2 regions of the Lysinibacillus sp. 1 U-2021 genome follow, and region 2 is predicted to be linked to the other one. Evidence: predicted binding sites of a transcription regulator. Region 2 holds the regulator's gene; the other holds the start of a gene.

Region 1 (12,327 bases), 310 kb from region 2:
AATGGCCCTTTAAACAAAAAAGACGCGTTCCTAAATAAACGCACCATTTAATAGAATAAGTATAATATGCTCAAATATCTTCTTTAGGGAGCGAGCAGAAACTATTATTCTAAATTTATTGAATAATGTATTCTATTATATTAGAATTTAGGAAATACATAATAAGGAGGCTCTTTTATGAAACACCTTTATTCCCCATATCCAGCTGAAAGTATTTCCTTACAAGTAGAATCTTCACCTGTTTGGGAAGTGATACTTGGTATTGCAGGTTACACACATAGGCAACTTCGACATACATTCGATTTAGATGGAAAGTGGTTATCAGAGCAAGATTCAATGCCTTTATCATTATTAAAACATTTGAAGGTAATTGAGGAGACCAATTTATGGTATGGACTGATTATGCTTCAAGATAAATTATCTGCATTATCTGTTCAAGATTTTTCGAATCAACTTTCAGAAATTCCAATTGCTCGCTTTTATGACATACTTTTGCCGTACAAAGATCGGAATACTGAGCCTATAAGAAAAGCGACAGCCACTGAACATCATCGAGGTGAATTATTTGAGAAGTATGCGACATATTTTGAAGACCACGATTACTTAGGTGGGTATGTGCGTAATCTTAGTCGTTATACACAACAAGAAATTTGTGACCTATTCAACAATACATTAGTTGAGTGGTACATGTGGATAAGTCAACAAGAAGAATGGGAAAAATGGACTCATGCGCTTGCTTTTGAACAGAAACAATACAAATCATTGGATATAACAAATCCTATTGAGGAAATCGAACGAATTACGGGTGGAATCAAGTATCTCCCTGAACCTTCTGTCTGGAATGTCAAATTAATTCCACACGTATCTTATCGTCCTTGGATCTTAGAAAAACGCACACCTGATACTAAACTTTTCTTTTATCCTTTAAAGGAAGAATATTTGATAGAGCCTGGTGTTCCATCAAATGAGTTAATTCGTGGTCATAAGGCCTTAGGGGATGAACTTCGATTGAAATTGCTTTATCAACTTTTAAAGGGACCTTTATCACTTCAAGAGTTGAGCGTGCAGTTTAATACATCTAAAACAACACTACATCACCAACTTTCTATATTGAAAGCAGCAAAGTTTATTCGTGTTGATAAAGGTATCTATTCAGCAAATCTAACGCAGATTAACGCTTTTTCTGGACGACTCACTCAGTACCTGGGGTTCACAAATGAATAAGTTCTCTAATTCATTTAAAGCACTTTGGATAGGTGAAATTGTATCCGAATTTGGTGGAGCAGCTGGAGCAATCATTAATGGATTGTTACTTTATGAATTGACAGGTTCAAAGGAATGGATGGGTGTACTTTGGCTTGTATATTTTATCCCCTCTTTAATTTTTCAAGGCATTAGTGCGCCTTTCCTAAACCATGTTGTGAAGGAGAAAATGCTTCAAAACATACAGTTGATTCGTGCTGGAGCCTATATCCTTCCACTTGTTGGTTATTTAATTGGTACAGACGTGGGGACCATTTTAGGATTAGTCGTTTTACAATGTTTGTTAGGCTTGATGCAACCAATTTACGCAAGTCTATCTTTTTCACTTCTACCAGAAATTTGTAAAGAGAAAGAACTTGTCGAAGCAAATGCATTACTAGATGGAACTATTCGACTTATGAGTTTTATCGCTCCTGGAGCAACTTCATTATTGCTGTTGGTCAGTCCTATACATTTTATATATGGATTTTCATCTGTACTGTTCCTCGTCAGTTTTCTCGCACTTTCACGTATCCCTCAATCAAGTAAGAAGAAAGTGGCAACTTGGACAAAGAAATTTTGGTGGGCAGAAATGAAGGAAGGCTATCGAACATTCTTTAAATATCCAAATCTTTTTCGACTTACCATTCTTTCTTCCACGGTACAGTTTGCAGTTGGAGCAACGATGGTTTTAAGTATTCCTTTTATACAAGGAGACCTTAATGGTCATTCTTGGGAATATGCGATCTTTTCTGGGTCTTTCCCAGTCGGTTATGCTGTAGGTATGGTACTACTTACGAAGTTACCAAAAACTTATCAAACTATGTACCTCGGTTTAATAGGAGGAGGTCTTTCATTCGTACTCTTGTTTTTTGTAAATTCAGTTCCTATTGCATGGGTGTGTGAATTGTTTGGAGGAATGGTATTTCCTTTATTCAATGCTCAAAGCGCAGCAATTTTTCAGCGTGAAGCACCTAGAGATCGTTTAATCCAACTAAGTGCAGTTCGATTACTATTCATTCGAGTTACCATGCCATTAGGGATATTGTTTGCTTCCTCAACATTTTTAGATTTAAGTACGCGACAAATATATGCGATTGTTGGTATGTTAATTGTCTTACCTGGATTATTTCACCTCCTTGCTTCATTTTCCCAACCAAATAAAGATTTACTTACAAATAAAAAATAAAAAACAAGTGAATATAGCTTCAGAATATAGATTGATCAAAAATTTACCTTCAGACTTTATTTATCAGCAAATGCAAAAACTCCATTTTGAAAAAAGATTGGTCAAAATGGAGTTTATCTTTATCTAACGCTATATTTCAACAATAAATCCATTGAAAACGTTCCTCAACAATTTGGTCCGATTGCTGAATAAGGAAAAAATCCTGCATATAACAGGATTTTTGATCAAACTATTATAAATTATTATTCTAAGATCTAACAACAGTTCATCTTTTTTATAAACGGTATAACTTTTTTCAAAACGGTACAACTTTATTACAAACGGTTAAACTTTGTTTTAAAGATACAACAACTGTTATTAAATCTAATTTATAAACCGCATTTCAACTGTGCGCCACAGTTTGTACATGTATTACAGCCGCCCATTTCTTCGACTGTGCCTTTACGGCATACTGGGCATGTATTCCCAACGTCTGAGCCAATAACAGTTGTTGACTCTAACGCTTGAATCGTATCTACTAATACGACTGGACGTTTTGTATGTTCTTCAACCAATTCCTCTTCAAATGAAAGTTGATCCATATCATTTTCTTCTGCTTTTAGTGTAAGTACTTGTGAATCACGGCTACCGTCAACATAGACCGTACCACCCTTAGCGCCACCTTTATATAGTCGCTCGTACACTTTTTCAACTTGCTGTACTGTATAGCCTTTTGGTGCGTTTACAGTTTTAGAAATAGAGGAATCGATCCATTTTTGAATAATGCATTGCACATCCGCATGCGCTTCTGGTTTTAGCTCCATTGCTGTAACGAACCATTCTGGAAGCTCTTGCTCATTTACTTCTGGATGACGGTTCAAATATTCTTGGACAATTTCAGCTTTTACTTCAATGAATTTACCTAGACGACCAGAACGATAGTACGTGAAGGAGAAGTATGGCTCAAGACCTGTTGCTACCCCTACCATTGTTCCTGTGGACCCTGTTGGTGCAACCGTTAATAAATGTGAGTTACGGATACCAGTCGCTAAAATTTGCTCTTTGATATGAGCAGGCATTTTTTGCATAAAGCCTGTCTCTGTAAAGGCTTTACGTAAACGTGCTGTTTCTTCGTCTGTAGCACCTACTAAGAACGGGAAGCTACCACGCTCTTTCGCAAGCTCTGTAGACGCCTCATACGCAGTTTCAGCGATTGTTTTAAAGATATCATCGACTAACGCATTCCCTGCTTCTGAACCGTATTCTTTTTCACAGTAAATCAGCAAATCGGCTAAGCCCATAACGCCTAATCCAACACGACGTTCACCAAGAGCTTGTACACGGTTTTCTTCTAAGAAGTAAGGTGTCGCATCAATCACATTATCCTGCATACGAACACCAACACGAACTGTTTCACGTAGTGCTTCGTAATCAACTGATTGATTTTCTTTATTCGCAAACTGTGCTAAATTCACAGCAGCTAAGTTACACACAGAATATGGTGCAAGTGGTTGCTCGCCACATGGGTTCGTCGCTACAACACTTTGACCGTATGCCTTTGCATTTGTCATGTCATTGGCGTTGTCAATGAAGAAAATACCTGGCTCTGCTGAGTATGTTGCACATACATTAATTAAATTCCATAACTCTTTTGCTTTAATTGTACGGTATGTGCGGACTTTATAGCCCATTTTCTCCCATTCACGAACATCACCAACTTCATGCCATTTCGTGTTGTAAACGCTCATTTCTTCCTTTGTATATTCTTCAACAGCTGGGAAACGAAGCTCGAAGTCAGCATCTTTTTCAACTGCTTCCATAAATTCTTTTGTTAATGTCACAGAAATGTTGGCACCTGTTAAAAACTCTGGGTTATGAACAGTGTACGTGCCACCATCACGTAATTTATTTTCAGCCTCACGAATGATCGCTGTATCAAATCCACCTAAGCCTTCAATGTTTTTATAATTCACGATGCCTTGATACATTGCTTCTTCTTGCATAGAAAGTGGCTTGAAGTTTAATTTTTCTTTGGCTAGACGGATGATTGTTTCATCCGTTGTATTTTCGATCAGGTAACGCAGAATACGTGGATTTTGCATTTTGGAAATAATAAACTCCACAATATCTGGATGCCAATCTGCTAGCATAATCATTTGTGCGCCACGACGTGATCCACCTTGCTCCACAAGATGTGTCAATTTAGCAATGTCATCTAACCAGGATACAGAACCAGATGATTTACCGTTTACACCACGAGCTAATGTGTTACGTGGGCGTAATGTTGAACCATTTGTTCCAACACCTCCACCGCGGCTCATAATCTCCATAACTTGCTTACGGTGATCACTGATACCTTCACGAGAGTCAGCGACAAATGGCATCACGTAACAGTTAAAGAAGGTTACATCAGTTTCAGATCCAGCTCCATAAATCACTCGTCCAGCTGGAATGAATTTCAAGGATACTAATTGCTCATAAAATTTTTCAAACCATTCTTGGCGTTTTTCTGGTGTTTTTTCAACAGCGGCAAGGCCCGTTGCATTTCGTTTTGCAATTTGTTCATAATATATCTCAAGAGGCTTTTCTAGCACGTCAATTGAACGCGTAATCACACCCGTTTCTTGCTCTTGCGGATCGTCTAATGCGCTACGATAATCTTCTTCAATCAAAATCTCTGCTGTTTTTGTAGACATATCCAATTTTTGAATTGTCCCTAAACCACGTGCAGGAAATTTCGGATCAGCTTTTACCGTTAATACAACAAAGTCGCCGGCTTTCAATGTTTTCTTTTCTGTGTCTTTAAACGAATAGCGATCGATCATGACAAGTCTCGATACACCTTTGTGTGTAATATGCATATCAGATGTTACGGGATGTACCTGCGGGAATTGTTCAATATCTTTGTTTAACTGTTCAAATTGATTGTTTACTTCGGGTTGATGATTTGTGAGTACCATCGTTTTGCCTCCCTTATTTTCTTCATTACAAAATAAATACACAATATCTCGTGTTGTTAAACACTACATATTGTGTATATGTCTTTAAAAAAGATACTATATATAGTTTTTTAATTCAACTCTTGCTTTTTTTAATAGATTCAGAACTACTTGTTATGACTAGGATTGAACGTTAAAAAATATTTTTTTCATACCATTTTTTACTTTTTAAAGTTCCACTCATCTGAAGCATATTTTTTTTCTTCTAAAGCTTGGACATATTCTAATTGCTCCTCAGAAAGTGTAAATGGTTTTAATTCAATTTGCAACGATTTTGCAAAACCATCTCTAAAAGCTGTCACACATTGTTCAACTGTCACTGGCTCTTTTACAAGACTGTTGATGGCAACAGCCTTTTCTGGTAGCTTTCTACGCATACGATTCTTCGCTTCTTCACTGGAGAAATTAAATACGGATAATAATTTCTCTTGATCCAAATCTAATAAAATGGCGCCATGCTGTAAAATGACACCCTTTTGACGTGTTTGAGCACTTCCAGCTATTTTTTTCCCTTCTACGACAAGTTCATACCAACTTGGTGCATCAAAGCAAACAGCACTTTTTGGACTCTTCAGGTCCGCTCTTTTCTCCTCTGTATCAGGTACACTAAAATAGGCATCCATACCCAGGTTATGGAAACCTTGCAAAATTCCCTCACTTAACACACGATATGCCTCTGTCACAGATTCTGGCATATTCGGATAGCTTTCCGTCACAATGACACTATAAGTTAGCTCATGTTCATGTAGGACAGCTCGTCCACCAGTTGGTCGACGTACAAAACCTAAGCCTTGTTCACGCACAGCATCTAAATTAATATCTCTTTTAGCTTGTTGAAAATAACCAATGGATAATGTCGCAGGCTCCCACTCGTAGAAACGAATTACTGGTGGAATTAACCCCTCACTATGCCAATCAAGTAAGGCTTCATCTAGTGCCATATTAAAAGAAGGACTACATTTCCCTGAATTTAAAAAATACCAAGTTGTCATATGCTCATCTCCTACAAATATAAAATGATCCATCAGGCCCCACCTGTGGGTCAACTTTAACGAATAGTATACTACAGTTCAAATTGCGAACGATTGCTTGTGTAACGAAAAAAGCGATTTCGCTACAACCTAGTTAATTTTATCAAACTCATTGGACTATCGCTAGCGCATCTTTTATAATAATAGAGAAGATAGAAAGGGGTAAGAAAATCTTGGACATACTTATCACAATCGGTGTCGTTTTAGTAGTCACAATTGCATATATCGGAATTAATGCACTACGACTCAAAAAAGCCGTAACCAACCTAACACAAGAGCAATTCATAGAAGGCTATCGTAAAGCCCAGCTGATCGATGTTCGTGAGCAAAAAGAATTTGATGCTGGTCACATTCTTGGTGCACGAAATGTTCCTTCGACAACACTACGTCAACGTTATAAAGAAATTCGCCCAGATTTACCAGTATATCTATACTGTCAAAATACAGGCCGTAGCTCACGTGCTGCACTATTTCTTAAAAAACGTGGGTACAACCAAATTTACCAACTTCAAGGTGGTTTCAAAACTTGGACAGGTAAAATAAAAGCAAAAAAATATTAATGCTCTCATCAGAAAAAGTCGTCTCAAAGTACTATGAGACGACTTCTTTTTTAAAAAATTCAGAGTTTCTACTATATTATATCTATTTCAAATGATGCTGTACGAGCTTCATGTCATTAAATTAAAAAAGTAAAGCAACAAAACGCATTATAATCCCCTTTTTGATACAAAGTCTACTTTGAACGAGTTCGCTACTTGAGTCGGGTCCTCATAAAAATGAGCGCTTCGTCCACTTTTTTGAGCGTCCTTTTCATTTGTTTGAGCACTTCCACACTCTTTTGGAGCGGTTTTCACTTATGTTTGAGCACTTCGACAGCTATGTTGAGCAATCTTCCAATAATCCATCTCATATTAAAAACCCCTTCACGAAACACTTTGTATGACCAAAAATACTATTTTTCGTTAGAGATATGCCTGTTACGAACCCCATTCTTCTATTTTTCTGAAAATAGTCAAAATTTATTGTTGAATAATTTTAGAAGCACTGTTAGGATGTATAATATCTTACAATAATAATTGATTATCAAGTTAATAAGCTATGAATGCTATGGATCAAACTATAGCAGGAGCAGTTCTGGAGAGAGCGCACATTGCGTCGCCGAAGGGTTCACTATCTCAGGCAAAAGGACAGAGGAGTAATACAGCTTTTATAAGCGATGCTACATAAAATATTTAACCTATTTCATGTAGACATCTGTGAGTAAATGATATTTGTTATTCTGACGTTTTTCCGAGACTAGTGTCACAACTAGTCTCTTTTTATTTTTCCAGTCATAGTTTTTTATGCATCTTTGAGGGGGATTAACGTGGAACAGCAACAATTAAAACGAGATTTAAAAAATCGCCATGTGCAGCTTATTGCCATTGGCGGAACAATTGGGACTGGTTTATTTTTAGGCTCTGGAAAAGCCATTGCCTTAGCAGGGCCTTCGATCATCCTAGCCTACTTAATTGTGGGGACAGCGCTATTTTTTGTGATGCGTGCCTTAGGTGAATTGTTACTATCCAACGCAGGCTACACTTCATTTACGGATTTTGCATCCGAGTACATAGGGCCTTGGGCAGGTTATGTAACAGGTTGGACATACTGGTTCTGTTGGATTATGACCGCAATGGCAGACATTATTGCGGTGGGGGTTTATACACAATATTGGTTTGATCTCCCACAATGGGTGCCAGCCATTGGTTGCCTTGTATTGTTATTACTACTAAATCTATTAACCGTTAAGCTTTTTGGTGAGCTAGAATTTTGGTTCGCTATTATTAAAGTTATTACGATTGTCGCACTTATTATTATTGGTCTTATTATGTTAGTAACTGGCTTTCAAACTAGCTCAGGGACCGTATCAGTTGAAAATCTGTGGGCACATGGAGGCATGTTCCCAAATGGTATATACGGCTTTTTAATGGCCTTCCAAATGGTAGTCTTTGCATTTGTTGGAGTGGAATTAGTGGGGGTTTCAGCAGCTGAAACCGCAGATCCTCAAAAAAATATTCCTTCTGCCATTAATAAAATTCCATTTCGCATTTTGCTTTTCTATGTAGGGGCATTATTTGTCATTTTATGTATTAACCCATGGTATGAAATGTCTGCTTCAAGCAGTCCCTTTGTCCAAGTGTTTACATTAGCAGGTATCCCGATTGCTGCTGGTATTATAAATTTTGTTGTGCTTACTTCAGCGGCTTCAGCAGGTAACAGTGGGTTATTCTCCACAAGTCGGATGCTCTATAATCTTGGTAACAATAAACAGGCGTCTCCAGCATTCGCAAAACTCAACAGAAACAGTGTGCCAAGTAATGCTCTCGTTATTTCTGCTATTGTTGTATCAGTTGGTGCTCTGTTAAGTAAGTTGATGCCAGAGAATGCCTTTAGTGTTGTGACGACAATCAGTGCAATTTGTTTTATATGGGTGTGGAGCATTATCATCATTTCTCACATCATCTACAAACGAAAAAAACGTGCTTTACATGAAGCTTCCATCTTCAAAGCACCACTGACTCCTTTTATCAACTACGTCGTGCTTGCGTTTTTCGCCTTTTTATTAATGGTGATGTTTATTTCTGAGGCTACGCGTACAGCACTGCTGTTAACACCAATTTGGTTTATCGCTTTATTTATTATTTATAAAATGAAAAAAAGATGACTTCAGACTAAGCGCTGAAATCATCTTCACTTATTAAAAAATAGTCATATCCCATTCTGTTGCTAGCTGTTTCAGCAACTGTACACCTGCCACACTGTTTCCTATTGGATCAATCGCTGGTCCGTAAATTCCGATACCACAGCCAGTAGGAAACGGCGAGTGCAGGCCTGCATGTCCTGGAACAGCCGCAAGAATCGCACCTGATACACCACTTTTGGCAGGGAGGCCAATAAATGCCGCAAACTTCCCTGAGGCATTGTACATACCACACGTTACCATTAAAGCCTTCGCTAATTTTGCCACTTGTTTTGGGAATAGCTGTTTCTTTAACAGTGGGTGATAGCCATCATTCGCAATAACTAGGCCAATCATGGCTAAATCTGATACATTGACTTCAATTGCACATTGCTTCAAATAAACCTCAAGTGCCGCCTCTACTGGACAATCTAAAAACCCTGAATCCATTAAGTAATAGGCCAATGCTCGATTACGATTAGCCGTTTGCCACTCTGACTGGAATACTTCTTCATTGATACTCAATTGCTTGCCGATGATTTGTTCTAAAAATTGTAGAATCTTTGTGACCTTCTCTTGCGGAGAATGACCAGCCAACATGGAGGATACCGTAATAGCCCCAGCATTAATCATCGGGTTAAAGGGTTTACCTGGCTGATGACTTTCTAAGCGAATAATTGAGTTAAAGGTATCTCCTGTTGGTTCAACATCTACTCTTTCTAAAACATATGGTAAGCCTCGATCCATACAGGCTAAAATAAAGGTAATAACCTTGGAAACGCTTTGAAGGGTAAATAGTTCTTCGGTATCTCCCGCTTTGATTTCGTGGCCTTCAGTCCCCACAATCGCCACAGCTAATTGATTAGGATCTTTTTTGGCTAAAGCAGGGATATAATTAGCACATTGCCCTTCTTTGGTAGCTGCACGATACTGTGATACCCACTGTGCTAGAAGATGATGCTGATGATTGGGTTGTGTTGACATGTCGCGTTCTCCTTTCAAAATGAGGCAAAAACAGAGCCTTCATAGTTCTCCTATGAAGACTCTATCCTGTTAGCGCTTAGGTGGCTGTGTTCCCTCTGGAATTAAAGATTGATATGTTTCACCATCTAGACGTTCTTGCCATTCCTTTTTCGCTTTTTCAATGTATAGAGGATTATCCAGCAACGCTAAGGCTGTACAAGCCATAATTTTAGCAGCCTGTAGCATTCCTTTATGCGCTATTGGGGTCACTCCCTGAGACACTACCTGCCATGTATGTAATGGTGTCCCTAATGCCATGCATACAGTTGTACACTGTACGGTTGGTACGTTCCAGCTAACATCGCCAACATCTGTAGAGCCACCCATAATAAATTCAGGTAGCATGCCTGGAACATGATCAGCAATCACTTTGCCTTGTAGTTGCTTGGCATCTTCTCTGCGTAAGCCCACTAATGAAGCTGCTTGTACTTCTGGTGTAAACGTATTGAAAATTGCCTGCGCATACTGTTCATCCTCTATTGTATAGTCTGGCATACCAATTTCAAGTATTTGTTGATACATCACATCATAAAGTGTTTTATTTGTAATAAGATTTGATGCAGCACCTTCAAACTCAATGTCCACTGACGTCCCTGTCATCATTGTGGCACCCTTTGCAATGTTCTCAACGCGCTGATAAATTTCCTGCACTTGCTGCTTTTTAGGTGCCCTAACTAGATACGTTACCTCTGCATATGGTTGAACGACATTTGGCGAAGTTCCGCCAGAATTAGTAATGGCATAATGCACACGTGCTTCTGGAATGATGTGTTCTCGTAAGTAGTTTACCCCAACATTCATAAGCTCAACAGCATCTAAAGCACTTCGTCCAAGATGTGGTGCAGCTGCGGCATGAGCACTTTTGCCCGTAAACTTAAACGTTGCGGCATAGTTTGCTAGAGAACTACACGTCATCACAGTCGAAAACGTACCTGGATGCCAAGAGATCGCGATATCAACATCATCAAAAAGGCCAGCCTTTGCCATATAAGCTTTACCAGATCCATTCTCCTCTGCAGGGCAACCGTAAAAACGGATTGTTGCTGACTGATGATTTTGCTCTAAATAATCCTTTACAGCAACAGCAGCTGCGAATGCGCCAGTACCTAATAAATTATGACCACAGCCATGTCCGCTTCCACCATCCACAAGAGGCTCATGTTGTGTCGCCCCACCTTTTTGACTCAAGCCTGGAAGCGCATCATATTCACCTAAAAAGGCAATGACAGGCTGACCAGAACCATACGTTCCAACAAGCGCTGTTTCAAGAGCAGCAACACCGACTTCTGTTTGAAAACCCTCTTTTTCTAGTGCCTGTTTCATATATTCCATCGATTTCTTTTCTTGAAAATGAAGCTCGGGCACAGCCCAAATCGCATCGCTTAATGCTACTGTAGCTTGCTGTTTTGCTTCAATTAATGTTGAAATTTTTTCATGATAACTCATATTTGTCCCTCCAAATTCATTATGCTTTTAATAATGTTCCTTTTTGGTCGTTTAATGTGACAAGCGATACAATACAGATAAGCGCAAAGCCAATTAACATCCAAAAGGCTGCATCAAAGGAGCCATTAAAGGCATCAACCATAAATCCAATTGCCATCGGTGTAACAAACCCTGCTAATTGTCCCCCTGTATTGGCAATCCCCATTGCAGAACCTGTGATAGAGGAAGGTAATTTCTTGAGCACAATAACAGGTAGTAATGTAATGACAAACGCAATAAAGATCGAAACGACTGTTTGGTAACCAATAAATAACGTCACTGTTTTGGCAGTAAACATTAAATACAATAAAAGACCAATGACTGCGCAGGAAATAGAGCCTAACACTTTCTCCATACCTTTTGGTAGCTTATCAATGATATAGCCACTACCATATACACCAATTATCGTTGTAATAGCTGGTATTGTTTGCGCCCAACCAATGGACATTAAATCCAAGCCTCGATTTTTTTGAAGATATGTTGGAATCCAAGAAACTAATCCCCAGTTCACTGCATAAATACAAAAATAAGCAATGATTAAATTCCACATTAGGGGTGTTTTCAATAACTCTTTAAAATTCACTTTGTTCGTAGTATTTTCTGTTCCAGCAGTAGCTGCCTCATCTTGCGGGAGTTGAATGTATTTCCAATATAAAAAGG
Region 2 (12,327 bases):
CTGGAGCGAGTGTCTTAACAAATTTACTAGGACCAGCAACCGTTGCGTTTGCCGTTCCTATATATAAAAATGTCAACCTATTAAAAAAACACGCATTTGAAATTTTCATCAGCATTGCTGTTGGTTCTGCGGTTGCTATTGTGTCATCCTTTATGATGGCTCTATTTGTGGGCTTAAATGATGAGTTGGTGCATAGTTTAGTGCCACGTTCTGTCACAACTCCTATTGCGATGGATATTTCTAATATGATTGGTGGTTCTCCTACGCTTACAGCTGTTTTCGTTATGACGACTGGTATTTTAGGGAGCTTGTTAGCACCAATCGTTATCAAAGTATGTCGTTTCCACAGGCCTTCATCTAGGGGCTTAATGCTTGGTATGGGTGCACATGGAACGGGTACATCTAAAGCATTTGAATTTGGAGAGCTAGAAGGCACCTTTGCTAGTCTAGCGATGATCGTTGCTGCATTAATTAGTATTGTATTATCCACTACCGTTTTCCCAGTATTTGAACATCTGGTTATCAATATCCTGTTGCCATAAAAGGTAACAGGATTTTTTTGCAATAATAAGCTTTTGTTAAGCGTGTGATACAGAGGATTCTGTCCTTTACAATCATTATATGAAAATATTTTGAAACTTTTTATAAAGGTTCACCGTAAACAATAGTACTAAGCAAAAGGAGGAACAGACATGAGTGTGAAAAGGACACTAATGATTGTTGGACTTGGAATATTTGGAATTATTGCACTTATTACAGTTTTTACATCATGGTACACGGTAGATGAATCAGAGCAAGCTGTGGTTATTACATTTGGTCGTGCCGATGATACAGTAACAAATCCAGGTCTTCATTTTAAATTACCTTGGCCCGTCCAATCCGTAGAAATTTTGTCAAAAGAAACGTTTAGTCTGCAATTTGGTTATAAGCAAAATAAAGCAGGTGAGTTAGAGGCATACGACGCCGAAACAAAAATGATTACAGGGGATGAAAATATTGTCTTAACAGACCTTGTTGTTCAATGGAAAATTACAGAGCCTAATAAGTTTTTATTTAATTCGCAAGATCCAGAAAGAATACTACATAGCGCGACATCGAGTGCCATTCGTTCTATCATCGGAAGTTCTTCTATCGATGCAGCGTTAACAGAAGGTAAAGCTGACATCGAAGCAAATACTCGCCAATTATTAGTTTCTCTTATTGAAAAATATGATATTGGAATAAGCGTTTTAGGTGTGAAATTGCAAGATGTAGAATTGCCAAATAAAGATGTGCGTGCAGCATTCACTGCTGTAACAGATGCACGTGAAATGAAAAATACAAAAATAAACGAAGCTGAAAAATATGAAAACCAACGCATTAATGAGGCTCAGGGTGAACGTGATGCGATTATGTCCAAGGCTAAAGGTACTAAAACAGCCCGTATCGAGCAAGCTCAAGGGGATGTAGCCGTCTTTAATAAAATGTATGAGCAATACAAGGGAAATCAGCAAATTACAAGAGAGCGATTAATATTAGAGACGCTTGAAAATGTCTTGCCAAAAGCCCAAATTTACATTATGAATGATGACGGTAGTACGATGAAGTATTTACCACTTCAGCAACTACAGCCTCAACAGTCGCAACAGACACAAACAGAGAAAAAAGAGGGGAGCGGTAACTAATGGACCAAAAAAATAAGGATCTAGAAAAATTCCTCAATTTCTTATCTGGTAAAAGTAAAAAAGCTGCTCCTTCAGAAGGTGATTCGGGGGACAATGTAGTTAAAATGTCGAAGAAAGGACCGAAGAATCCTAAAAAATATATCTCTCTAGCTGTAACATTGACGATCATATTCGCTCTAGCGATTACTTTATTAGCGAATATTTATATCGTTAAAGAATCAGAGTATGCAGTTGTTCGGCAGTTTGGAGAAGTTGTTAAGTTTGAACGTGAACCAGGTTTAAATATGAAAATTCCTTTTATTCAAAGTGTCACGAAGTTACCAAAAAACCAAATGACATATGAGATTTCGGAAGAAGAGATTAATACAAAGGATAAAAAACGAATTATTATTGATAATTATGCTGTATGGCGTATTACGGATCCTAAGCTATTAATTTCGAATGCTGGTACGATAGAAAAAGTTGAATCACGTATGGAAGAATTCATTTATTCTGTTATTCGCTCTGAACTTGGCCGAATTAACTATACTGAGATCATAAATGATGAGGATTCTTCTCGAGGCAGCATAAACGATCAAGTAACTGAACGTGTTAATGAACTTCTTTCCAACGATAACTATGGTATTGAAGTAGTAGATGTGCGTATACGTCGCATTGATTTACCAACAGAAAATGAACAATCCGTTTTTACGAATATGATTTCAGATCGTGAATCAATTGCCCAAAAGTACTTGTCAGAAGGAGATGCACAGAAACGTCGTATTGAGGCACAAACAGATCAACAAGTACAAGAAATGCTTGCTAAAGCAAGTAAAGAAGCTGCTTTAATTCAAGCTGAAGGAGAAGCAGAGGCTGCAAAGATTTACAATAAATCTTTCTCTCAAGATCCTGAATTTTATTCTTTATACCGCACACTAGAATCGTATAAGAAAACGGTTGGGGAAGATACGGTTATTATCTTGCCAGCTACTTCACCATATGCCAACATCTTGTCTGGTTATATAAAATAAGTTTAAAGTCGTCTCTGTCTTGAAGGAGACGACTTTTTTGTTGCACTAGAATTATAACTATCCGTGAAATCAAATTATTATAGGAAGAAAATAATAGAAATTTATAAGTTTGTATTCCCCAATCAGCTATAATTTGATAGAATGATAATGTTTAAAAAAGAATGGTTGGGGGTAAGGGCTTTGAAATTACAAATTAGCAAATGGCTCCAAAATTTAGGGATTGCTTGTAGTATAGCTTCGATAGTAACACTTCTCTTCCGTCTATCCGATTTTTCGTGGGTGACGAAGAGTGTTTATCATATACCAGTATTTTTTGTTTGTATCTTTTTAGTCAGTATTATTATTGCAGATGATGTAAGAAACCTTTTTAAGAAATTATTTTGGTATGAAAAAAGAAAGGTCAAGCGTCCTATTTGGCAAGTTGGAATTGGCTTAATCTTCTTTTTGGCACAAATTAGTACAGTAATGGTATTTAATCAAGAGCTAACATATCCACAATTAGGCGGCATGCCGTTATTCCTTGTGTTTGCTTTTATGAATGCATTTATATTAACTGTCATCTATGAAGAAGTTTTTTATCGTACTTCAAATCAATAACAACTATTAGGAACTTTCATTTACAGGAGACTTGTCCTTGAATGAAAGTTTTTGCTTTTTAGTAATGGATGTAATAAGTAAATTATTAACATTTGTCAGTATTGCCCTTATTTAATCTGTAGTACAGTCAAGTTATTGAGAATAGTCAATGACTAAACTTGATAGGCGGATGCATACATACCATATTGAATTTTTTAACCTAGTTTTAACCTTTAGTATGTATGATAAGCAAAGATTCATTTTAATAGGAGGTAATAAAGATGAAAAAGGTCGTGTTTGGAAGTGCTTTAGCAGTCGGATTATTATTTAGTGGGGCAGGGCAATCCTCTGCTAATAGCCTAATTCAACCAATTGATATTCAAGGCATGGATCTAGAATCGGCATTACAGGCAGTTCAATCGCAGCGAGCACAGCTGTTCGAAAATCAGCTTAAGGATCAACTAGAGGGGATTCATCAACGAAATCAGCAGCTAGCTGATTTGAATGCACAGCAAGGTCAAATGGATGTTTTAAGTAATTCACAGCAAATGGATATGCTCCGTTTACAAAGCATGAATAGTAAACGGAATGAGGCTTTTGATGTAATGACTAATTTTGTGAAAAAAATGCAGGATAGTCGTTCATCTATTATAGGTAATATGCGTTAAGGGTGTTAAAATATTTTAAACAAGTCAACCGCCGTGCGCGCGGTTGGCTTTTTTGAATGAAAAGAAATGCTAAAGTAGTGGATAGAGACTTAAAATTGGTGGATAAACCATTAAAAATAATGGATAACCTTGAGGATGGACGCCTGCTTTTTTTACTTGAAATGTATTGTTATGATAAAGTAGAAGTAGAAGACAACGCAGGAGGATAAAATCATGACCAAGGAAAAATTACTATTATTGGACGGTAATAGTTTAGCGTATCGCGCGTTTTTTGCGTTGCCATTGCTAACGAATGATAGTGGCATTCATACGAATGCTGTATACGGCTTTACAACAATGCTACAAAGAATATTAGAGGAAGAACAGCCAACCAAAATATTGGTTGCTTTTGATGCTGGGAAAACAACCTTCCGCCATGAAACTTTTACAGAATATAAAGGAGGACGTCAAAAGACTCCACCAGAATTATCAGAGCAATTTCCTTATTTACGAAAGCTCATTGATGCGTATGGTATTAAGCAATATGAGCAGGAATTATATGAAGCGGATGATATTATCGGAACGCTTGCTAAAGAGGCTTCATCACAGGATATGGATGTCATCATCGTTTCTGGAGACCGTGATTTAACTCAGCTGGCGACAGAGCAAGTAACCGTTTATATAACGAAAAAGGGTATTACGGAAATAGAGAAAAATACACCAGCCTTTATTGCGGAAAAGTACGGATTAACGCCGCTCCAAATTATTGATATGAAAGGCTTGATGGGGGATTCCTCCGATAATATTCCTGGTGTACCAGGCGTCGGGGAAAAAACGGCTGTAAAATTATTAAAAGAGCATGGCTCCGTTGAAGCACTTTATGAAGCAATGGATACATTGAAAGCTTCTAAAATGAAGGAAAAGCTTGTAGCTAATGAAGAGCAAGCCATCATGAGTAAGAAACTGGCAACGATTTATACGGATGCTCCAATCACCATTTCACTGGCTGATCTTGCCTATAATGGGCCAAAAGAAGATGAATTAATCAATGTGTGGCGTGAGCTTGGCTTTAAATCGCTGCTTGATAAAAGTGACTTTACAGTGCAAGAAGAAGAACAGGCGCCTCTCGATTATGACCTTGTCCAGGAAGTTCGACCTGAGGATTTAAAAGACGTGATGGCTGTGCATGTAGAGCTTGAAAACGAGCACTATCATACCTGTCAGCAGCTAGGAATTGCCTTATCAGATGGCGTAAAGACGCAATATATTCCATTTGATAAAGCAGCAAAATCAGATATTCTCCGTCGTTGGCTAGAAGATGCCACAAAAATAAAATATATGTCCGATTCTAAGGCAGCTCAAGCATCATTAAAGCGAGCTGGGATTCAATTAGCTGGCGTTGACTTTGATTTGCTACTTGCCTCTTATATTAATAATCCAGCATTAAGTGGCGATGATATCGCAACACTTGCAAGGGAACTAGGCTACTATGATGTCCAAGCAGATGAAGCGGTATATGGAAAAGGTGCCAAGCGTGCAATACCTGATCTGGACCAACTTGCACAGCATGTTAGCCGTAAAGCTTTTGCAGTATGGTCATTACAGCCGAAACTGGAAGCCTTATTAAAGGAAAATGAACAATTCGATCTTTATAAAAACCTAGAGCTACCATTGGCAGGAATTTTAGGTGAAATGGAAAGCGAAGGGATTACGGTTAACCGCGCTACGTTAGAGCAAATGGGGCAAGAGCTTAATGATAAACTTGTGGTAATTGAGCAAGAAATTTATGCAGAAGCTGGAGAAACCTTTAATATTAATTCACCAAAACAATTAGGTGTGATTCTATTCGATAAGCTAGGGCTACCTGTGATTAAAAAGACTAAGACAGGCTATTCAACTGCTGCAGATGTCCTAGAAAAACTACAGTCAGAGCATGCTATCATCGAACATATTCTGTTGTATCGCCAACTTGGAAAATTACAATCCACATATATTGAAGGCTTACTAAAGGAGATTCATGAATCAGATAGTAAAGTGCATACGCGCTTCCAGCAAGCTTTAACTGCAACAGGGCGTTTAAGCTCAACAGACCCAAATTTACAAAACATCCCAATTCGTTTAGAGGAGGGCCGCAAAATTCGTCAAGCCTTTGTACCTTCAAAAGAGGATTGGATATTATTTTCTGCTGACTATTCGCAAATTGAATTACGCGTTCTTGCACATATGTCAGAAGATCAAAACCTTGTTGAGGCTTTCCGTGAAGGAATGGACGTTCATACACGTACAGCTATGGATGTATTTCATGTGTCAGAAGATAAGGTAGATAGTAATATGCGTCGCGCAGCGAAAGCTGTTAACTTTGGAATAGTCTACGGTATTAGTGATTATGGTCTATCCCAAAACTTAGATATTACGCGTAAGGAAGCAGCTAATTTTATTGAAAAGTATTTCGCAAGTTTCCCTGGTGTAAAACAGTACATGGATGACATTGTACAAAATGCGAAATTTAATGGTTATGTGACAACGATATTAAATAGACGCCGTTATTTACCGGATATTACAAGTTCAAACTTTAATTTAAGAAGCTTTGCTGAGCGTACGGCGATGAATACGCCAATTCAAGGTAGTGCAGCGGATATCATTAAAAAGGCAATGATTGATATGGATGCTCGATTGAAAAAAGAAAAGATGCAGGCAAAACTGCTGCTTCAAGTGCATGATGAACTAATCTTTGAGGCACCAAAGGAAGAGATTGCCTTGCTAGAAAAAATAGTACCAGAAGTCATGGAGAACGCTATTGAGCTTGCTGTACCGCTTAAAGTAGATTTTAACAATGGCTCAACTTGGTACGAGGCAAAATAAGGAGGGATTCAAATGCCTGAATTACCAGAGGTAGAGGGTGTCGTCCAGGCATTGAAGCCAACAGTTGAAGGACGTACCATTCAACAGGTTCAGCTTTCCGAACGAGTACATTTCTCTTTTAGTGAGGGTAAACAATGTATTGTCAAACAAGCAGAGCCTGATGCATTTGAAAGTACTTTGTCCCAGATGACCATTACCAAAATTGAACGAAGAGCAAAATATATTTTCTTTCATTTGATGAAGGATGATGTTCCATATGTTCTTGTTAGTCACTTAGGGATGACAGGTGCTTGGTTTGTTGTGAATTCACCCGATGAAATTAATGAGGCGAAGTTTCAAAAGCATATCCATGCAACATTTGAAATGGCAGATGGAGGATACTTGATTTATTCAGATATTCGCCGTTTTGGTGAACTTCGTTTTCTGACAAAAATTGAAGATCATGCGCCATTGACAAAAATGGCACCAGAGCCATTTGATGAGCATGCATGTGAATTTTTTATAACAAAATCTAAGCTACCGAAATATGAAAATAAAGCTGTAAAAGAAGTAATTATGGATGGGCAAGTCATTTCGGGCTGTGGCAATATTTATGCAACAGAGGCATTGTTTGCTCAGAAAATTCACCCTGCACGCAAAATGAGCCGCATTAGTGAAAAGCGGAAGCGAGCATTATTTGAGGAGATTGTTGCCGTCCTACGTCAAAGCATTGAAGCGGGTGGTTCAACTATTTCTGATTATCGGAATATTAATGGGGAAGCAGGGAGTATGCAGAATCGATTAAAAATGTATGGGAAAAAGGTATGTCCAACATGTGAAACGGCAACAAGTCAAATGACAATTGGAGGGCGCACCTCTGTCTATTGCCCAAATTGTCAACATTAAAGGGGATTTAGCAATGATTATCGGACTTACAGGAAGTATTGCAAGTGGAAAAAGTACAGTAGCTAAAATGATGAGCGAACTGGGTTTACCGATTGTTGATGCAGATGTCGTAGCACGAGATGTCGTAGAACCTGGAACAGAGACATTAGCTTTGATTGCTGAAAGTTTTGGACAAGCTATCTTGCTTGAGGACGGCAATTTAAATCGAACTATGCTGGGTGATATCATATTCCATGAGCCTGCCAAACGCAAAACGTTAAATGATATCATGCATCCAGCAATCAGAAAAGAAATGTTACGTCAGCGTGATGCCTATTTAGAAGCAGGACATGAACATGTTGTGATGGACATTCCTTTGTTATTTGAGAGTAAGCTTCAACATTTTGTGGAACGTATCATTGTGGTATCGGTCAGTGAAGAAGTTCAGCTTCGACGTTTAATGGAACGAAATAATTTAACTAAAGAAGATGCATTGGCACGTATACACTCTCAACTGCCGATGTCTGTCAAAGAAAAGGGTGCACATGCGGTCATTTATAATAACGAAAATATAGAAAGTACAGCAGAACAATTAAAAAAAATCCTGCATTATTGGGATGTTATTTAATGAGTTCTTCTATGATGCGTAGCAAGCCGATCTTGCTACGCATTTTTTTATGGGGAAACGCCATAATAAAGAATAATTTTTCAGAAAATAAGAACTTTTATATTCTCAATATATAATGTTCATCTTTTTTAAAATTGTGTTATACTAATCACCATAAAGTATATAATTAATTAATCTGAGTATGTACTCACAGGAGGATATTATAAATGACAGTATCAATTGCTATTAATGGTTTCGGGCGTATCGGACGTATGGTTTTCCGCCAGGCTATCGTACAACAAGATTTAAACATTGTTGCAATTAACGCAAGCTATCCTGCAGAAACGTTAGCACATTTGATTAAGTATGACACAAATCACGGAACATTTGAAGGTACGGTAGAACCAGCAGGCGATGCTTTAGTTGTAAATGGTAAACGTGTTCAAATTATTAGTGAACGTGATCCTTTAAAATTACCTTGGTCTACAATGGGTGTAGATATCGTTATTGAAGCTACAGGAAAATTTAATGAGCGTGATAAAGCAGCTATGCACTTAGCAGCTGGCGCGAAAAAAGTAATCTTAACAGCACCGGGTAAAAACGAAGATGTAACAATTGTTTTAGGTGTAAATGATGACAAATTGGATATTGCTAAACATGATGTTATTTCAAATGCTTCTTGTACAACAAACTGCTTAGCGCCAGTAGCAAAAGTATTGAATGACACATTTGGTATTGAGAATGGTTTAATGACAACAGTTCATGCTTATACAAATGACCAAAAGAACTTAGACAATCCGCATAAAGATTTACGTCGTGCACGTGGATGCGCCCAATCCATTATCCCAACATCTACAGGTGCAGCGAAAGCATTAAAATTAGTTTTACCTGAATTAGAAGGTAAAATTCATGGTATGGCACTTCGTGTTCCAACACCAAACGTATCTTTAGTTGATCTTGTAGTAGATTTAAATACAGATGTAACAGTTGATGCAGTCAATGCAGCATTTGTAAAAGCGGCAACAGAAGGTCCAATGAAGGGTATCCTTAATTTCTCTGTTGAGCCATTAGTATCTTCTGATTACAATACAACAACTTATTCTTCAACAGTTGATGGACTTTCTACAATGGTGTTAGGCAACCGCAAAGTAAAAGTACTTGCTTGGTATGATAACGAGTGGGGCTACTCTGCACGCGTTGTTGACCTTGTAAAAAAAGTGGCAAATGCTTTAGAAACGGTAAACGCGTAATAATTTCTATAGAGAGCACATTGAAATCGAAAAGGTTTCAATGTGCTCTTTTTTTACAGAAACTTTTCTTGTACTTCAGGTGCTTTAGATTTATCATGAGCTCACAAACGTGAATGCACTTTTCTTACATGTAGGAAATTTGTTATAATAGATATATTAAATTGTTGTAAACCAGGAGAGTAATTATATGAGATGTCCATCTTGCCAATTTAACGGAACGCGTGTTGTGGATTCGAGGCCAGTAGATGATAATAAAGAAATTCGTAGACGTCGTGAATGTGAGTCATGTGGCTTCCGTTTTACAACGTTTGAAAAAATTGAAGAGACACCATTAGTCGTTGTGAAAAAAGAAGGTTCACGAGAAGAGTTTAGCCGTGAGAAGGTGCTTCGTGGGCTTATTCGTGCTTGTGAAAAACGTCCAGTGGCACTTGATGTGCTGGAGGAACTTGTTCTGTCCATTGAAAAAGATCTTCGTCGTATTGGAAATTCGGAAGTACGCTCAGAAGATGTTGGCGAAATGGTCATGGACCGCTTAGCCAAAATTGATGAGGTTGCCTATGTGCGTTTTGCGTCGGTCTACCGTCAGTTTAAAGATATCAATGTCTTTATTGAAGAAATAAAAGACATTATTCAACGTCAAACGGAGAAGAAATCATAGCAAACAGAGAGGATGAATGCCGTTGATTCATTTATATAAGGAATTGCAGCCTGGCGATCCTTTCGACATTCGTCTACCTCATGCATTTTCTACACAAGAGCGTCAATTAGTTACATTATTTTATCAACCATTAACGGGATCAGAGCCAGTTAGCCTCTATTTAACATTATGGGCAGAAGCAGAGCAAATGCCAAAGCAGCAAATGACACATTATTATTTAATGAATGTGCTAGGGCTACCAATTGGTAAAGTGTTTGAGGCTCGTATTGCTTTAGAAGCTATTGGTTTGCTGCGTACATGGAAAAAAGAAAATGCTGGTGAGCGTAGTTTTTTATATGAGCTACAGCGCCCATTAGATGCAGATAGCTTTATGAAAGACCCGCTGCTGTCGATGTTTTTGTTTAGTAAAATTGGAGAGCAGGCTTATCGCAACTTACGTCAGCGCTTTATGTCACCTGTAAAGGACACGGCGTTTAAGGATGTATCTCGTGCTTTTATTGATGTCTACAAGCCTGTTCATGCCAATATTCCATCAGATTTACAAGTGGATACGAGTCCTAAGGATAAACAAAAAGTGTATCCATTTTATTTGGAGCAATTCGATTTTGATTTATTGCAAGCCGGTTTGTCTGAGCAATTGGTACCTTCCAATTTGTTGACATTTGAAGTGCGTGAAGCCATAGCCAAGTTGGCATTTTTATATCATTTAACAGCCCTTGATATGCAAAAAGTAGTCATACTTGCTTTAGATGATGATTTAGGCATTTCTCAGGAACGTTTACGAAAGGCTGCTGCTGATTTTTATAAATTAACCGTATCCAAGGAGCCGCCAAAACTTGCCCGTGTCACCGATCCTCTACCAGTAGCAGAAGCGGGACAAAAAACCAAGGATCAGGAACTTCAACACTATTTAGAAACAACGGCGCCTGTCCAAGTTTTAAGAGATATAAATAATGGTAAAGAACCATTACAAACCTCAGTCCAACTTGCAGAAAATTTAATCGTTCAACATGGCATGCCAATTGGAGTGGTTAATGCATTGTTAGAATACGTTATGCTAACAACAGATATGAAGCTCCCTAAAAAATATGTGGAAACGATTGCTGATCATTGGGTACGAAAAAATGTCCAGACCGCTAAGGAAGCAATGGAACTTGCACGTCAAGAGCATGATAAATATACAGCTTGGAAAAACAAGCCGCAAACGTCCAATAAAACGAGTCAACAGACAAAAGGACGTTCAAGATATCAACGTGAAGAAAAAGTGCCTGAATGGTTCTATAAACGAAATGATAAATCCGATGCAGGAGAATCCCCGATTGATCATACTGATTTTGAAAAAGAAAGACAAAAAATTCTTGAAAAATTAGGGAATATACAAAATAAGGTAGGTGAATGACAATCGAACCCATTAATGGACCACTAAAACGAGCAATTAATGTACCTTCATTTCAAGCACGATATGAAGCGATGCGACGAGAAATTTTAGAACATCCGCGTGTGGAGGAATTTATAGCTCAACATGCAGAAGAACTAAACTACGAGAACATTGAGCGAAACCTACCAAAGCTTCAAGAATATATTAGTCAATCTACTGTGTGCTGTGGCTGTGACAATACTGACAATTGCACAAATTATTTAAAAGGCTTCATCCCGCAGTTAAGAGTTGTCAGAAAGTCGTTAGAGATTGATTATGTCCAGTGTGAGCAAAAGATACGTGAGGACGAGCGCCGAGATGTTGCCAACATGATCGCTAGTATGCATATGCCAAAGGATGTATTGCAAGCTACAATAAGTGATTTATTTATAGATGACCATTCACGAATCGATATTGCCAATAAAGCAACAGATTTTGTAGATAGTATAATAGAAACAGGAAAACTACCGACAAAGGGCTTTTATTTATACGGTGAGTTTGGTGTAGGGAAGTCCTTTGTACTTGGTGCTTTGGCCAATCAATTAGCTAGAATTAAAGTTAAATCTGTGGTAGTTTTCGTTCCAGAGTTTTTACGAGAAATGAAAAATGCCATTGGCGATAATACATTGAATGAGAAAATTGATTATATTAAAAAGGCTCCTGTCTTAATGCTAGATGATTTAGGCGCGGAGACAATGACTGCCTGGACACGTGATGAAATATTGGGGACTATTTTCCATTATCGGATGGCAGAGCAATTGCCAACTTTTAT

The links. The regulator NrdR, encoded in region 2, represses ribonucleotide reductase genes. The targets are predictions, from matches to a motif close to AACACNATATATNGTGTT.
Region 1: the regulator NrdR is predicted to act here: its motif matches at 5,430-5,447, upstream of QH639_RS10050 (vitamin B12-dependent ribonucleotide reductase).

The regions. Positions count from the first base shown of each region.
Region 1 covers NZ_CP123966.1:1,968,328-1,980,654, forward strand. The annotation lists gene QH639_RS10040 (ArsR family transcriptional regulator) at 178-1,224, shown strand; gene QH639_RS10045 (MFS transporter) at 1,217-2,431, shown strand; gene QH639_RS10050 (vitamin B12-dependent ribonucleotide reductase) at 2,800-5,370, opposite strand; gene QH639_RS10055 (lipoate--protein ligase family protein) at 5,571-6,401, opposite strand; gene QH639_RS10060 (rhodanese-like domain-containing protein) at 6,614-7,000, shown strand; glycine riboswitch at 7,565-7,641, shown strand; gene QH639_RS10065 (amino acid permease) at 7,807-9,144, shown strand; gene QH639_RS10070 (glutaminase) at 9,178-10,143, opposite strand; gene QH639_RS10075 (M20 family metallopeptidase) at 10,213-11,628, opposite strand; gene QH639_RS10080 (MFS transporter) at 11,648-12,327, opposite strand, start outside.
Region 2 covers NZ_CP123966.1:2,278,887-2,291,213, reverse strand. The annotation lists gene QH639_RS11610 (LrgB family protein) at 1-542, shown strand, start outside; gene hflK (FtsH protease activity modulator HflK) at 693-1,664, shown strand; gene hflC (protease modulator HflC) at 1,664-2,674, shown strand; gene QH639_RS11595 (DNA polymerase I) at 2,822-3,271, shown strand; gene QH639_RS11590 (hypothetical protein) at 3,532-3,918, shown strand; gene QH639_RS11585 (hypothetical protein) at 3,975-4,127, shown strand; gene polA (DNA polymerase I) at 4,132-6,759, shown strand; gene mutM (bifunctional DNA-formamidopyrimidine glycosylase/DNA-(apurinic or apyrimidinic site) lyase) at 6,772-7,644, shown strand; gene coaE (dephospho-CoA kinase) at 7,658-8,251, shown strand; gene QH639_RS11565 (glyceraldehyde-3-phosphate dehydrogenase) at 8,458-9,480, shown strand; gene nrdR (transcriptional regulator NrdR) at 9,668-10,138, shown strand; gene QH639_RS11555 (replication initiation and membrane attachment family protein) at 10,155-11,537, shown strand; gene dnaI (primosomal protein DnaI) at 11,540-12,327, shown strand, end outside.